Regions from separate parts of the Alteromonas sp. 4NH20-0056 genome, predicted to be linked through region 2. Evidence: predicted binding sites of a transcription regulator. Region 2 holds the regulator's gene; each other region holds the start of a gene.
What was found. The regulator LexA, encoded in region 2, represses DNA repair genes until DNA is damaged. The targets are predictions, from matches to a motif close to TACTGTATNNNNATACAGTA.
Positions count from the first base shown of each region.

Region 1 (3,287 bases), on a different contig from region 2:
TTCGCCGTACTGCGATTATGAAAGAAGCGAGGCTTGCCTCAGACATGGGCGAATTGCGCCGACAGGTATTGGCGAAGGCACTCTACGCTGATGTAACCGGTGGAAATACGCAGTATGCTACGTTAAGTGATGCTGTAGAGGCATGCTTCAACTGCTTCTATGATGCAAGAAGCAATTTCACGTTAGATGATAGCGTGCACGACACATTAAAAGTGCTAAGCAAACGGTTCCCCTTAATCGGCATTACGAATGGCAACGTCGATAGCGAAAAAATTGGCATAACGCCCTATTTCGACAGTATTCTGCACGCCAGTATGACGCGCCCGATGAAACCGCATAGTGCAATGTTTGATGAAGCGGCTGATAAACTAGCTTTGCCCACACAGCACATTTTGCATGTAGGCGACAACCTTATAAAAGACGTTTATGGTGCGTTAAATGCGGGCTATCAAGCGGCGTGGTTTGCCTGTAATCGCCCTATGATGCTAAACAACGAGCCCGTAAGCTTGTTACCTCATGTGGCATTATCTACCCTGCATGAGCTAACGCATTTCGTTGATTAGTAAGGGGTATTGTCCTCTAGCACATTTTGCTGCATTGACTCACATGGGTGTTGGCAAACAGGTCGCCCTACTACTTTAGCAGGAACGCCAACAACCGTAACGTGCGCAGGCACGTTGTCTAGTACTACGCTACCCGCCCCGACTTTAGCGCCTTCGCCGACTTCAATGTTACCTAGAATCTTGGCACCGGCCCCCACTAATACGCCTTGGCGAATTTTGGGGTGTCGGTCACCAGACTCATTACCCGTACCACCTAAGGTAACGCTTTGTAAAATAGAGACGTTATCTTCAATAACTGCCGTTTCACCCACGACAATGCCCGTGGCATGGTCGAACATTACGCCTTTGCCTATTTTCGCCGCAGGGTGAATATCTACGCCAAAGCTTTCTGAATTGCGACTTTGTAAAAATAGGGCAAGTTGATGTCTGCCATGAACCCACAAGTAATGCGCCATGCGATGTACTTGCACCGCATGAAAACCTTTAAAGTATAAAAGCGGGGTAAGATAGTCGTTAACAGCGGCGTCGCGCGCTTTGATTGCTTTGATATCGGCAATCGCCGCCTCACTGATCCCAGGCTCCAAAAGGTAAGCCTCATCAAACACTTCCCTAATCGCTAACGCTGGCATCACGTCGTCTGCCATTTTAGTCGATAGGATAAAGCTTAAAGACGATTCAAAGTTGTGATGCGCTAGAGTACAGGCATGAACAAAGCTTGTTAACAATGGTTCATTGTCTGCGACAGTTTTTGCCTCGTTTTTTAACGTTAACCAAAAATCAGAGACTGGTGTGTCTGCTTGCATGAGCTAATCCTGTATGCGCGTTTTACCAAAAAAGGAAAAAGGGGGAAGCATTTAAAATGAATGAGAAGTGTACCCGACTCACCCGTGAATCTATATAGGTGATATACCGCTAAAGTGCGCATAATGATCAGTTTATCGTTCTATTTAGGTATAAAGCATTCTCTATTCATATAACCAGCACAAACTTAAATTAGTCTGCACACAACCCTGTATAAATTCACAGTCAGCAGGCATAATAGCCGAGTTTACGATAATTAATTAGGTGATAGACACTATGGATGTATCCAGACTGCTTGACGAGCTAAACGACAAACAACGTGAAGCGGTAGCCGCCCCTCTTTCCAACGCCTTAGTACTAGCGGGCGCAGGAAGCGGCAAAACAAGAGTATTGGTACATCGCATTGCGTGGCTCATGGAAGTCGAAAACATAGCACCATTTTCTATATTGGCAGTAACCTTTACCAATAAAGCAGCCAGAGAAATGCGAGGCCGCTTAGAGTCATTAATGGGGCGAAGCCTGCACACTATGTGGATTGGTACGTTTCACGGCCTTGCACACAGACTTTTGCGCGCACATCACACCGAAGCTGGGCTGCCGGAAAACTTTCAGATCCTTGACTCAGACGATCAGTATCGTCTTATTCGTCGCATATTAAAGGCCATGAACCTTGACGAAAAACATTGGGCACCTCGCCAAATCCAATGGTATATCAATGGAAACAAAGATGAGGGTCTTCGCCCTCAACATATCGAAACGCATGGCGACCATATTCAAAAGACCATGCGAGAGGTCTATACGGCGTATCAAGATGCATGCGATCGTTCAGGGCTCGTCGATTTTGCAGAGCTGTTGTTGCGCGCCCATGAATTATGGGCCAAAAACCCTGAAATTTTAGCGCATTATCAACGTAGATTCAGGGCCGTACTGGTCGACGAATTTCAAGACACCAACAATATTCAATATGCTTGGCTACGTATGCTGTGTAGCGGCGAAAACAACAACATAATGATTGTCGGCGATGACGACCAATCTATTTATGGTTGGCGCGGAGCAAATGTAGATAATATCCAGCATTTCTTGAAAGACTTTGCCAACCCGGCCACCGTCCGTCTAGAACAGAACTACCGCTCTACCGGCAATATTTTGCAAGCCGCAAACACGGTGATAGACAATAACACGGGCCGTTTAGGCAAAGAATTATGGACTGATGGGCACCAAGGTGAACTCATTTCGGTGTACGCAGGCTTTAATGAACTCGACGAGGCCAGGTTTATCGTTTCAAAAATAAAAGACTGGTTACATCAGGGCAATGCACTAAAAGACGCCGCTATACTATATAGAAACAACGCGCAGTCGCGTGTACTAGAGGAAGCGTTGTTACATGAAGGTCTAGCCTATCGAATTTATGGGGGCCTTCGCTTCTTCGAACGTCAAGAAATTAAAGACGCACTGGGCTATATACGCATGATAAATCACCCCCATGACGATGCTGCATTTGAGCGCGTGGTTAATACACCTAGTCGTGGTATTGGCGATAAAACACTCAGCCTAGTGCGCGATGCCGCAAGAGCACATAACTGTTCCATGTGGCAAGCGTCTCAATTACTCATTAATGAAGGTTCGTTGAAAGGCCGTGCGCTAAATGCCATGCAAAGCTTTGTATTGCTCGTTACCGAACTTGAACAAAGCACCTTAGATATGCCGCTTGAAGAGCAAGCTGATAAAGCCATCAAGCAGTCGGGCCTTTACGCGATGTATCAAGCTGAGCGCGGCGAAAAAGCACAGGCACGATTGGAAAACTTAGAAGAGCTCGTAACGGCGTGTAAAACCTTTATTGTGCCGGAAGAAGCAGAAGAAATGACGCCTATGTCAGCGTTTTTAGCGCATGCATCTTTGGAGGCCGGTGAGCAACAAGCTGAT
Region 1 is NZ_BAAJLS010000003.1:169,525-172,811, reverse strand. It holds gene AC27EZ_RS06905 (HAD-IA family hydrolase) at 1-563, shown strand, start outside; gene cysE (serine O-acetyltransferase) at 560-1,366, opposite strand; gene uvrD (DNA helicase II) at 1,641-3,287, shown strand, end outside.
Region 1: a site for LexA is predicted at 1,572-1,591, ahead of uvrD (DNA helicase II). Genes of this name have one in related genera too.

Region 2 (3,287 bases):
AGTTCTTGAGCCTAACATTATCTAGTCAAGCGCTTGATGCTGAAGAGTTTGAAAACAAAGAAGTAGGCGTTAAGTGGAACGTGAATGACAGCTTGAGTGTAACCGCAGCTGCCTTTGAAGTAGAACGTGAAAACGGCACTGCGCAAGACCCAAATAACCCAGAAGCCTCAATTCTTACCGGTACAGAAACAACGGGTTTTGAAATCCAAGTTGTGGGTATGCTGACTGAAGCGTGGTCAATCAATGCTGGTTACAGTAATTTAGACGGTGAAGAAATGGGTCGCGTAGTAGATGGCGCAGTGGCCAATCGCGATCTGGCACAGTTGCCTGAGCACATGTTAACAGTATGGAATCAATATACGATTAACGATGCATGGGAAGTGGCTTTGGGCGTGATTCATCAGTCTGAACAGTATGCAACACTTAGCAACACGACTGAATTACCCGATTTTACTCGTGTAGACGCTGCGGTTTACTACACTTACAGCGATGACCTGCGTATTCAGCTGAACGTAGAAAACCTGTTTGATGAGGACTATTTTCCTTCGGCGCACAACGATAACAACATCTCAACAGGCGAGCCGTTAAACGCCCGTGTAAGCGTGCAATATCAGTTCTAGTCTGTGATGAACATGCGAAGCTATGCTTCATTTTAAAAAAGGCGGCTAATAAGCCGCCTTTTTAATGGATTGTGCAAAATCCGCGTGTTCCAGTTCAAAACTAAACTGGCCTCCACAAATCCAGCGCGACATTAAACTGCGCATCGGATGTACTCAGAACGAAAAACGCACGCCCAGATTCAACGTCGTGATTTTTCCGTACTCATACCCGGCGACTAGCGCTATATCGGGACTGAAATACCAACGGCCGTTCACACCTATCAGTATGTCGGATTCGAAGGGATCTGAACCGCTAGATGCGATACCACCGACCGCAGTGTAACGAGCATGACCCTGCAGATGTAAAGACGAAGTAGCAGCCCAAATAACGCCTAACTCAGCACCAAGGCCGCTATCGTCAGCATCGACATCCAGGTTGAAATCTGATGCACGCGCATCCTTGAACTCTAGTTGATCAAGGCTTAGCCGACCGTAGTATGCCAACATTTCCGAGACAGGGTATTGATAACCAACGCCGATTCGCCAGCGTACAACGTCGTACTCACCAGCAGCAGTGTTGATGTCGTTGCTTACTTCAAGCTCTTGGCCTAAAGATGCATACTCACCAAACAGGTGCATTTGATTACTAAACTGCCATGCACCACCAATGGACACGCCACCATCAGCATCGCTTTCTAAGTTTAGAGGACCATTTCCCGTAACCGCTCCAGATGTTTCCACATCGTTGACAAAGCCACCGGTGACTCCTCCCTCGATGTAGGTGAAGCCGATATCACCAGCTTGCACCATCGGTGTGTTAAATAAGACGCTAAATATAGCTGAACCCAACAATATTGCTGATTTGTTTTTCATTAAAATGTCTCTAGTGTTTTTAAGAGCATATGAAAGTTTTGCTCATTCTCATCATACATATAGATAAGTTCTTGCAAAAAATCTCAGTAATCGTGTTTAAATTTTTTAATCTCTGCACTTAAGCATTTATATCACTCATTTCTTTCGTTTAGTAATAACTGTCAGTTTTAGTCGAATTAAATATTGTTGGAATTTTTTCGTATTAAACTGAAACCTACAAATTCAGTCTTATTCTTCTATCGCGCCTCTTGTCATTTATTGTTAGGTGTATATACTTACAGTTAACTGTATAGACAAACAGGCCTTTTATGCGCCCACTTACTGCCAGACAAACCGAAGTTTTCGAACTGATTAAAGCAACAATGCTAGCGACAGGCATGCCACCCACACGTGCAGAAATTGCTCGCGAATTGGGGTTTCGCTCGGCTAATGCCGCAGAAGAGCATCTTAAAGCGCTGGCTAAAAAAGGGGTCATCGAAATCTTACCGGGTACTTCTCGAGGTATTAAGTTAACGCAGCCGCTTGAAGATGAAACGCCAGAAGATGAGGGCCTACCGCTTATTGGGCGTGTTGCCGCCGGTGAACCTATTCTTGCGCAAGAACATGTCGAATCACATTATAAAGTAGATCCCGCGCTGTTTAAGCCACAGGCCGATTTTCTATTGCGTGTTAATGGTATGAGTATGAAAGACATTGGTATTTTAGATGGCGATTTGCTTGCTGTGCATCGCACCACTGACGTGCATAACGGCCAGGTTGTAGTAGCCCGGATTGATGAAGATGTCACCGTTAAGCGCCTTGAAAAGCGTGGAAGAGAAGTATTGTTACACGCCGAAAACGATGAGTTTTCACCTATTAAGGTTGACCTTGCCACAGAACCTTTTGCAATAGAGGGGATTGCGGTTGGTGTTATTCGTAACGCAGACTGGATGTAGGCTTTTACCACTTACTATAGAAAAGCGACCTTAAGGTCGCTTTTTTGCATGTAAAGCGGGCTAAATAGCAGCCGTTTTCTGCTTTAAAGGCGCAGTTATGCCCTGCTAGTAACCTAGCCTACGTAATAGATTTTCCGTGCCCCGCGAAACATATTTTTATTGTTGTAATTACTCATGTTTTAGCTGCTTCGCAGTGATTTCTTGCACCTTTGTAGTGCGAAACACCTTGAATAATCTACATTACTGCCATTTCAAAACCGCATGTGGCGTCACTACATCACCATGTAAAATGAGCCAGTCGTGATGATACTTGCCACCGATTTCTTATTTCTCCTTCTCTACCTAAACATTAAATCTGATTAAAAAATAAGCGGCTCGATGATCTTTTTGCAGAAAAGACTAGACGGGCGGGTTTTATTGCGCAATTCTTAGTCAGTGATTAACAAAATAATAACAATGACTCTAAATTTGTTTTACAAATTGATGTTGTGGGTCAGGCATTAGGAAACCACATTGGTAGAAATAACACGCAAAAGTTGGGTGTTGTTGGTTCTACCATTACGGAGGTGCTGAGTGAAACAACCAACGATACGCGCGGCAAAATGGCTATCTACTTTACCATTATTGCTATGCTCACCTTTGCTTCATGCCGAAGCAGCCGCAGGTGAAGCGTCATCTTTAAACCTTCGACGGGGTGCCACAGATATAAGTGGGCAGGTGTACGATTTACACATGCTTATGTTCTTCATCTGTGTGGGCATAGCCGTTGTCGTATTTGGCGTTATGTTTGCGTCTATGTACTTACATAGAAAGTCGCGCGGTGCGAAGCCAGCGAATTTCCATGAAAACGTAAAAGTAGAAATTGCTTGGACGGTTGTCC
Region 2 is NZ_BAAJLS010000004.1:124,976-128,262, forward strand. It holds gene AC27EZ_RS09175 (TonB-dependent receptor) at 1-620, shown strand, start outside; gene AC27EZ_RS09180 (hypothetical protein) at 774-1,472, opposite strand; gene lexA (transcriptional repressor LexA) at 1,781-2,407, shown strand; gene coxB (cytochrome c oxidase subunit II) at 3,032-3,287, shown strand, end outside.

Region 3 (3,287 bases), on a different contig from region 2:
TCTTCCATGACCGCTGACGGGCTTGCAACGGCATTTAACGTAATGGGATGGGAACAGGCAAAGGCGCTTGCAGAGCAAGAACAACTTGCTGTATTCCTAATTCGTCGCGTTGATGACGGTTTTGAAGAGTATGCATCGCCAGAATTTGATAAACTGGTAACAGTTCATAATTAAGAGGTAGGTATGTCTACATTTATTCTCGCATTTGGATTCTTTTTAGCCATGGTTGCGGCGATGGCCGTGGGTTATATCGTGCAGCGAAAATCAATTTCTGGAAGCTGTGGTGGTTTGGGTGCATTAGGCATTGAAAAAGCCTGTGATTGTCCAGAGCCCTGCGATCGTAAAAAGTCACGGATGGAAAAAGAAGAAGCCCGTCAGAAGAAATTGAATGAATGGAAGCAAAATCAAATTCTATAGTATTTGATGAACGTTACTTCTAGATGAAAACGCCGCGTAGGTACTCTACGCGGCGTTTTTGTTATTAGACTGGCTGCGATAACGTAAATGTCTGGCGTAAATGATCTTTTCACGCGCCCTTGGCTCGTATAGTATCGTATATCTACACCATTTTTATCTATTCTGCAGTTGGATAATGCGCTTATGAAAGTAAATGTAAAAGGGTTCACGTTAATAGAACTCATTATCGTGATTGTTATTCTAGGCATTCTAGCTGTCACAGTAGCGCCTAAATTAGTCAATTTAGGCACAGATGCCCGTATCGCTACGCTTGAGTCAACCGAAGGCGCAATGCGCACCGCATCGGAATTAGTTAATTACAAAGCACGTCTTGAAAACAAAACCGATTGTAGTGCCGATCCTACCGTCGAACTTGCTGGGCAAACTATTACCCTTCGCTGTGGTTTTCCATGTCCGCACCCGAGTGGCATCGCAAATGCCATGGATGTTAGCGACGGACTAACGTGGGGCGGCGGTAACTGCGCCGGACGACTTGGGAATATCAATCTTACGTTAGACGATGCCCCAGACCCGGCTAATTGTCGTGTGAGATACGCTGCCGCGCGTTCGGAAGATGGAAAACCTATTATTGATGTAACCACAAGTGGCTGCTAAAAACCCTTAGTTGCGTTATGTAATCAACCGTCGCGCTGGTATACCGCTTCGTTAGCCGCTATTATACTGTTCTTTTGTACAGTTTTGCGTTTAACGGTTTGTGCAAGCAAATCGATAAATGCGGCAATGCGAGTATCCATGCGAAAAATTATCCACGTTGATATGGATTGTTTTTATGCCGCGGTTGAAATGCGGGATAACCCAGCGCTTCAAAATATCCCTATCGCTATTGGCGGAAGCTCAGATAGACGGGGAGTGATATCAACCTGTAACTATCAAGCCCGCAAGTTTGGCGTACGCTCTGCAATGGCGACCGCTTATGCGTTAAAACTGTGTCCTGATCTTACTGTGGTTAAGGGGCGCATGGACGTTTATGCCAACGAGTCTCAAAAAATTCGAAAGATATTCTCTGACTATACCGACCTTATAGAGCCATTGTCGCTTGATGAAGCCTATCTTGATGTAACCGATAGTCAGTTTTGCGGTGGAAGTGCGACGCTAATCGCCGAAGAAATACGCGCAAGGATCCAACAAGAGTTGGGACTAACTGCATCTGCCGGGGTGGCGCCATGTAAATTTGTTGCCAAAGTAGCAAGCGATGAAAATAAGCCCGATGGAATTTGTGTTATTACTCCAAGTGAGCTTGACGACTTTGTTAGGCGCATGCCCTTAAAAAAAATACCCGGCGTTGGAAAAGTTACCATGCAAAAGCTTCAGCGTCTGGGGCTAAACACCTGCGACGATGTTCGCTCATACCCTTTTGAACGGATACAGAAAGAGCTGGGTAAATTCGGGAGCGTGTTGTGGGAACGTGCACATGGTATCGACGAGCGCGAATTGTCTGTATCGAGAGAGCGCAAATCCATAGGAGTTGAGCGTACACTCAGTGACGATATTCATACCCTTGATGAGGTAAAAGACTTTTTACCTCATTTACTCGATACATTGAACACGCGCATTGAAAACCATAGTAAACGCACCGGAAAGCAGGTTAGATTGCGGACACAAGGTGTAAAGCTAAAGTTTAACGACTTTCAACTTACCACGGTTGAACATCGCCATGTGACATTAGAAGCAGGCTACTTTGAAACGCTAATGGAAGAAGCGTTTGAGCGCGCGAAGGGCCGCGGCATTCGCCTCGTTGGTTTGCATATCGGGCTGGCCAGCAACCATACTACTTTGCAATTACCGCTACCTTTTGAGGATAACAATGACTAAGCAATTATTAAAAGCACCAGGGCGCTACAGACATTATAAAGGCAATGATTATGATGTTTACGAGGTGGCGACACACTCTGAAGATGAAAGTAAGTTGGTGGTTTATCGTCCGTGTTATGGTGAACGTGCATTATGGGTCCGCCCGCTGACGATGTTTACAGAAACGGTAGAGGTCGACGGTGAATCGGTTCCTCGCTTTGCTTACGTTGGCGATATTCCCGATGATGAAAAATGATCTGAAAGGCACAAATAGTCATAAATAGAATCAATAAAAAAGGCCATTAGCGGTCGGTAAGCCCTACACTAAGGAATATTAATATGAACAATGTGTTATCACGCAGTGCCATGCTGCTGTCAACCGTGTTTACGATGTCGTTTGCATCAAACACACTAGCGCAAGACCGCTTTGCCAATGTTGAAGTAAAAGCAACTCCCATAAAAGGTGCAGTGCATATGATCACTGGCATGGGGGGCAACATAGGCGTGTCTGCGGGAGAAGACGGTGTACTTATTATCGATGACCAGTTTGCCCCGCTTGCTGAAAAAATAGCAGCACAGCTAGGTGAGCTCGGAGATGATAAACCAAAGTACGTAATAAATACGCACTACCATGGCGACCACACTGGGTCGAACGCATTTTTCCATAGTCATAAGGGAGCAACGATTTTTGCCCATGAAAATGTGCGTATACGCCTAGCGAGCGACGAAAAGATAAAACCAGAAGCGTTGCCTACGGTCACTTATGATGATGGCATAAAAATATACTTCAACGGAGAGACCGTTCACGTTATGCATTTGCCAGTAGGGCATACAGACGGTGACAGTGTAGTGTGGTTCGAGCAGCCAGATGTGTTGCACACGGGTGACTTGTACTTCAATGGTATGTTTCCTTACATTGACCAAGGCGCTGGCGGAAACGTAGAAGGCTATATGGAGTCGGTACAGCATCTGCTAGACAAGATAGATGACGATACTGTTATCATCCCAGGGCACGGAAT
Region 3 is NZ_BAAJLS010000011.1:51,761-55,047, forward strand. It holds gene AC27EZ_RS15900 (FAD:protein FMN transferase) at 1-174, shown strand, start outside; gene nqrM ((Na+)-NQR maturation NqrM) at 184-417, shown strand; gene AC27EZ_RS15910 (prepilin-type N-terminal cleavage/methylation domain-containing protein) at 601-1,071, shown strand; gene dinB (DNA polymerase IV) at 1,210-2,289, shown strand; gene AC27EZ_RS15920 (DUF1653 domain-containing protein) at 2,282-2,524, shown strand; gene AC27EZ_RS15925 (MBL fold metallo-hydrolase) at 2,635-3,287, shown strand, end outside.
Region 3: a site for LexA is predicted at 1,136-1,155, ahead of dinB (DNA polymerase IV). Genes of this name have one in related genera too.